Regions from separate parts of the Nocardioides hankookensis genome, predicted to be linked through region 1. Evidence: predicted binding sites of a transcription regulator. Region 1 holds the regulator's gene; the other holds the start of a gene.
What was found. Region 1 encodes LexA, which represses DNA repair genes until DNA is damaged. Its sites were predicted from a motif close to TCGAACANNTGTTCGA; they were not measured.
Positions count from the first base shown of each region.

Region 2: ACFPYL_RS07840 (HNH endonuclease signature motif containing protein) is a predicted target of LexA. The motif match lies at 1,613-1,628, and genes of this name have one in related genera.

Region 1 is NZ_JBHSRJ010000009.1:845,918-849,174, forward strand. Features, by position in the region: gene ACFPYL_RS23725 (DUF3052 domain-containing protein) at 1-307, opposite strand, end outside; gene ACFPYL_RS23730 (LysM peptidoglycan-binding domain-containing protein) at 427-777, opposite strand; gene lexA (transcriptional repressor LexA) at 1,035-1,754, shown strand; gene ACFPYL_RS23740 (phosphatase PAP2 family protein) at 1,865-2,698, shown strand; gene ACFPYL_RS23745 (alkaline phosphatase D family protein) at 2,708-3,257, shown strand, end outside.
Region 2 is NZ_JBHSRJ010000004.1:304,383-307,639, forward strand. Features, by position in the region: gene purE (5-(carboxyamino)imidazole ribonucleotide mutase) at 1-241, shown strand, start outside; gene ACFPYL_RS07840 (HNH endonuclease signature motif containing protein) at 350-1,594, opposite strand; gene ACFPYL_RS07845 (DUF6758 family protein) at 2,000-2,635, shown strand; gene ACFPYL_RS07850 (DUF6226 family protein) at 2,643-3,257, opposite strand, start outside.

The sequences.
Region 1 (3,257 bases):
GCACGGCGTTGTCGTCGAGGTCGCTCGCGATGCCGAGCTGGCGTCGGGCCGCCTTCTTCGGCCAGCAGGTCCACACCATCCCGGCGGTCACGGTCCGCTCGAACACCGCTGGCAACCGGGCCTCGAGATCGGCCAGCCGGGTCTGGAAGGTGAGGGTGACGTCGAGGCCGGAGGCTGGCAGCCGGCCTACGACGCGCGCCGCGGTCTCGCCGAGCTCGAAGCCCTCCGGTGCACGGTCGAGCAGGACGAGGTGCTCGTCCTTGATCCCCAGCTTGCGCACCAGCGGGGTGCCCGAGTAGCCGGCCATGCCGGAAGCGTAGGGGTCGAAATGCCGCGAGGGGCGGAGCCTGTCGGCTCCGCCCCTCGTCTTCCCCGGTCCGTCGAGCGGGGTCGAATCGCTCGACGAGATCTGTGTGGTCGTCCGAGTCAGTCGACCGGGATCAGCAGGCGCTGGCCGGCGATGAGCATGCCGGAGTCGAGCGCGTTGAGCTTCTGGATGCGGTCGATCATCGCGTCGACGTCGCCGTCGTCGGCGGCCGCGGAGGCGATGTCCCACAGGGTGTCGCCGGTGCCGACGAGCACCACCGCGGTGGGCTCGGGTGTGCCGGCGTGGTCGGTGGCCACGGAGCCGGAGGCGACGACGATGCCGACGGCGAGGGCCACCAGCAGACCGAGGAGCACGACCACGACGCGGCCGCGGCGGGTCAGCCGGACAGTGCTGCGCGGCCGGGCGGCGGGCTTCGAGTGGAACATCTGGTCGATCGTCATGGTGCTCATGTGCTTGGCTCCTGGGGGAAGTGGCCTTCTCGATGACACCAGTTCTAGAGGGAGCCACCGACAGTCGCTCCGCAGCTGTCTGGACCGCCGTCTCGATCAGGTGTTCGATCGAACGTGTGTACGACGTTAGAGCACCTGTTCGAACGACGCAAGGCCCCGGGCGAACATTTGTTCGAGCCGTTCCGAGGCGGCGGAGCCCGACACGCCCGTTCGAACAAATGTTTGAACCCGGCGGCCGGGATGGCTAGCGTGGGCCCATGGCCAAGAAGATGGATACGGTGCGCGAGCTGCCCGACGGGCCGGCCGATGCCACCGGGCTCACCCCGCGCCAGCAGCGCGTCCTGCAGACGATCAAGGACTCGATCGAGAAGCGGGGCTACCCGCCCAGCATGCGCGAGATCGGCGAAGCGGTGGGGCTCACCAGCTCCTCGAGCGTCGCCCACCAGCTGAAGGTGCTCGAGGAGAAGGGCTACCTCAAGCGCGACCCCAACCGGCCGCGCGCCCTCGAGGTGTTCCTCCCCGAGGTGATGGCGGCCCGGCGCTCGCTCGGCAGCGCCGACGAGTCGACCACCGACGAGACCGGGATCGGCGACACCGTCCCGGCCGCGTCGTACGTCCCCCTGGTCGGCCGGATCGCCGCCGGCGGGCCCATCCTGGCCGAGGAGACGTACGACGAGGTCTTCCCGCTGCCGCGGCAGCTGGTCGGCGAGGGCGAGCTGTTCCTGCTCGAGGTCTCCGGCGACTCGATGGTCGAGGCGGCCATCTGCGACGGCGACTACGTGGTCATCCGCAAGGAGCAGACCGCCGAGAACGGCGAGATCGTCGCGGCGCTCCTCGACGGCGAGGCCACGGTCAAGACCCTGCAGCGCAAGGACGGAAAGGTGTGGCTCCTGCCGCACAACCCGAACTACGATCCCATCGACGGCACCCACGCCACCATCTTGGGAAAGGTGACGGCGGTGCTGCGCAGGGTTTGATCGCTCGTGAATTTCTGGCTTCCCCTGGGAATCCCCTGATCCGACCCTGACGTTGGTAACAGGGGAGGATCCCTGATGGCACGGGAGGGCCGATGGAAGACGCTGGTGCTGTGACGACGGCACCTGCGCTTGCACGCGAACGGACGGTCCCCGGCTGGGCCCGCGCCCTTCTGGAGCTGCTGCTGATCCTCGCGCTCTGGGTCTTCTACAGCCTGGCCCGACTGCTGGCCAACACCAGCATGCAGCCGGCTCTCGACCGGGCCAACGACCTGCTGCACATCGAGGACCTCCTCGGGATCAGCTGGGAGGTCCCGCTCAACCAGCTCTTCACCGACCACCGCGTGGTCGGCCTCATCGGCAGCTACTGGTACGCGTCGCTGCACTACGTCGTCACCGCGGCCGTGCTGATCTGGCTCTGGCGCCTGGGCGCCGACCGCTACGGGCCGGCCCGGCGTGCGCTGGTGATCGGCACGCTGCTCGGCCTGGCGGCGTACCTGATGATGCCGACGGCGCCGCCGCGCTTCATCAGCGGGTACGTCGACGTGCTCAGCCTGCACGCGGCCGACGGCTGGTGGGGCGGCGACGCCTCGGCACCGCGCGGGCTCGGCGGGCTGACCAACGAGCTGGCGGCGTTCCCCTCCCTGCATGCCGGCTGGTCGCTGTGGGTGGCGCTGGCGCTGCAGGTCTACGCGACCCGCAAGTGGGTGCGCGTGCTGGGCTGGGCGTACGCCGTCGGCACCGCGATCGTCATCGTCGGCACCGGCAACCACTGGGTGATCGACGCCCTGGTCGGCTGGCTGGTCATCCTGGTCGGCTGGGCGGCCGCCCGCGCGATCGGCCGGATCCCGCTGCCGTCGCTGTGGCCGGCACGACTCAGACGAACGTCGGATGAACTCTCGGCGCTCGCGCCCGCGTCACGTGAGGAGCCGCCGGTCGTTGGGTAGGTCGTGACCATGCCGATCACCCCAGACCGCCTCTCGCTGCGCCGACGCACCGTGCTCGCGTCCGGCACCGTGGGTGCCGCCGGTGCTGCCGCCGTCAGCACCACCGACGCCGAGGCGGCCCCCGCGCGCCCCGGCCACCGCCGCTTCCGGCACGGGGTCGCCTCGGGCGACCCGCTCCCCCGCGCCGTGCTGATCTGGACCCGGGTCACCCCGACCCCGGCCAGCACCCCCGGATCCGGCAAGGGCCCGCGGGTCAAGGTCACCTGGGAGGTCGCCACCGACCGCCGCTTCCGCCACGTCGTACGCCGCGGGACGTTCGCCACCGGCCCGAGCCGCGACCACACGGTCAAGGTCGACGTGACCGGGCTCGACCCGGCGACCTGGTACCACTACCGCTTCCACCTGGCCGGCCAGACCAGCCGGGTCGGCCGCACCCGTACGGCGCCGGCGCCCGAGGCCACTCCCCGGCACCTGCGGTTCGGCGTCGTCTCGTGCGCCAACCTCCAGGCGGGGTGGTTCAGCGCCTACCGCGGGCTGGCCGACCGCGACGACCTGCACG
Region 2 (3,257 bases), on a different contig from region 1:
GTACCTCGACGGCATGGACTCGCTGCTCTCGATCGTGCAGATGCCCGCTGGCGTCCCTGTCGCCACCGTCGCCGTCGGCGGCGCCCGCAACGCCGGCCTGCTCGCCGTGCGCATCCTCGCCGCCACCTCACCGGAGCTGCAGGAGAAGATGTCGGCCTTCCAGGCCGAGCTGAAGAAGTCCGCCCAGGAGAAGGGCGCGGTCGTCCGCAACGACTCCGGGCCTCGACGGGTGGGTTTCTAGCTCGGCACCCTCGATGGTTGAGGTGCGAGCGCAGCGAGCCTCGAAACCACCCACCGGCCGCAGTGGGCGTGGGAGTGGCCCCACCGGCGGTGGCCGGTGGGGTGGTGGTCAGCGGGTTCGTCGCCGTCGGTGGTCGTCGAAGTCGACGGGGTGGGTGCGGCCCTTCGGGGTGGTCCACAGGAAGCCGGTGCGGGAGGTGCGGTGGTAGGTCCAGCCGCCGAACGTCTTGACCCGGTGGTGGTAGCGGCACAGTGGCGCCAGGTTCGAGCTGGTGGTCTTCCCGCCCTGGTTGTAGGGCTGGATGTGGTCGAGGTCGCAACCCCGGGCTTCCTTGTTGCAGTGCGGGAACACGCACGTCGGCGTGATCAGGATGGCCTGCTCCCGCTGTCGGTCCGAGGGGGTGTACCGGTCGACGGTGATCTCCTCGGACAGATCCAACACCGGTCGGATGCTGACCCGGGTGCCTTGCTGGGTGCACCACTCAGACAGCTGCTCGATGGTCGCGTAGGGCAGGTGGGCGCCCTCAACACTCACGATGCCGTGGGCCTCGTCGGGCTGGTGGTGGGCGTAGATCACCACCTCACGCGGCACAGCAGCATCGCCACCGAGCTGGCCGGCGGCCATCGCGCGGCGGATGTCGAGGTCGAGCTCGGGGTGGTCGGCGAGGAGGGCGTGGGCGCCGGCCTTGATCTGGGCCTCCAACGCGAGGGCGTCGGTGTAGTCCAGAAGCCCGGACACGGGGACGAGGCCGTCGTTGAGGTGGGTGACGGTGAGACCGATGTCGAGGTGCTGGTCGCGGGACCTATCCAGCCGGATGCCTTCGGCGTGCTCGGGGTCTGCTTCGGCAGCGGCGGTCTCGACGGCGTTCTCGACCTTGACCCACGAGCACGAGCCCAGCAAGGGTGCGAGGTCACCGTCCACGCTGGCGGCGGCGATGGGGTCGAGACGGCGGGTGCGGTCGGTGACCCGGCGGACCTTCCACACCGCGACCTCCCCGGTCATCGCGCGCGCCCAGATCTGCGGGAGCCGGTACTTCGCTTCCAGGGCTGCACCGAGGTACGCCCGACCTTGGTGAGCGGTCATCCCGACTGCGGCGGCGAACTCCGCGACCGCGAACTCACTCATCCCCGGTGCACCCTCGCCGGCGAGGGCGATCGGCTGGTCGCCGAACATCACCAGCTCACCCAGCTCGTCGACCACCGCGTCCTCGACGGGTGCCGGGTGCGCTTCGGCCCACCGGGCCGCGAGCTCGAACTTCTTCGCGGCGGCGAGTCGTTCGGCGAGGTCGGCCTCGGTCGCGCACGCCAACAGGTCCCGCAGCTGCGGGACCTGGGTCCGGGTGCGTCGAGCCATGCTCGATCCTACCACGATTCGAACAGATGTGCGAATGAGGTTGTGAAGAAGTTTCGACGAGATCTACCAGTAGCGGGGTGGTGGTTTCGAGGCTCGCTGCGCTCGCACCTCAACCACCGTGTGCCGGGAGGCGGCCCCGGCCACGAGCCCGCCGTGCCCGTGTAGGAAGCCTGTCGGCGCGCGGGGGCGGTGGTGTCGAGGCTCGCTGCGCTCGCACCTCAACCACCGCGCACCACCCTGCTATGCCCGGGCCACGACGGTCGACCCGCGCGGACCCGCAGGCCGACAAGTGGCCGGAAGTCGCCCGCGCAACCACAGCGAGCGGCGACCATCACGAACCGCGGCGCTGCCGGCAGCTCCGCAGGCACCCTTGACGGCCGCGGCGCCGATCCGCACCGTTGTCCCATGCTGACGGCGAGCTGCGTGCGCTGCCCGGCTCCCGTGGCGGAGACGACGGACGGCGGCTGGTCGTGCCCGGACCACGGAGTGACGAGTCCGCTGTGGCGCGCGGAGGAGGCGTCGTACGACGGGTTCGCGGAGCACCTGCGCACGGCGGACGGCTTCCCGACGTACGTGCCGTGGCCGCTGAGCCCGGGGTGGACGCTGACGGACTTCGCCGCCGTCGCGCCGGCACCGGGGCGGGCGACGGCGGCGCTGACCTGTGCGTCCGGGACCAGCGAGCTCGACGGTCCGGTCGACGTGCTCGTCGTGGCCGAGGAGGCCGGCACCGGGCTGGGGGCGCGGTGCGCGGGGACGCGCTACACCGACCCGGGATCGGAGATCGGCGAGCGGCCGCCGTCGGCGCGGGTGCGGATCGGCAGCCAGTCGGTCAACCTGTGGGACATCTCGACGAGCAGCGCGGACGGCGAGTGGGACCGGTCCGTGCTGGCGGGCGAGGCGGCGGGCCGCTGGCTGTGGATCGTGATGCGGCCGGCGTCGGCGCTGCTGCTCTTCCGCGACGACTGGATCCTGCGCGACGTGTCGGGCGCCGGGCCGCAGCTGGTCGAGCTGCCCTTCGGGGGACACCGCCCCGGCTGGTGAGGTCGGGTCAGAGCCAGGGCCGGCCGGCCCAGCGGCGTACGTCGTCGGGAGGTGGCCGGGCGCCGTCGAGCCAGCGCTCGTCGATCTGGCCGGTGCCCTGCCACCCGTCCAGCATCCGGGTCACCGACCCGCCCGGGCCCTGCGCGTGGACGACGCCGCCACGCGCGACGGTGAGCACCCAGCCGTCGAGGACCTCCAGGAGGTCCGCCGAGCCGGAGTCGCAGGCGTCGCAGCCGCAGTCGGGCAGGAGGTCGATCCGCGCCGCGCCTCCGGCTCCGTCGGGCAGGCCCAGGTCCAGGCCGTACGGCGCGCCGTCGACCTCCGTCGTGAGGGCGACCAGTGTCAGCGCGCCCGGTCGCGTCGGGACCAACGAGCGGCGCAGGCCCTCCCGCTCCTCAGCCGCCACGTCGCGCTCGTCGAGCACCCGTGCCCAGGCGTCGAGCCGGGTGCCGAGGATGCGGTACTTGCCCGGGTCCAGGACCCGGGAGTACTCCTCCTCGAGGGGGTGCCGGTCCGGGTGCGGGTCGGGCCAGCCCGGCGTCGTCGCCCCGGTCTCCACGAAGGCGCGCCCCACCTCAGCGAGCAGGTCGTCCGCCCAGGGCGGGCGCGGCGGCGGCGGCGG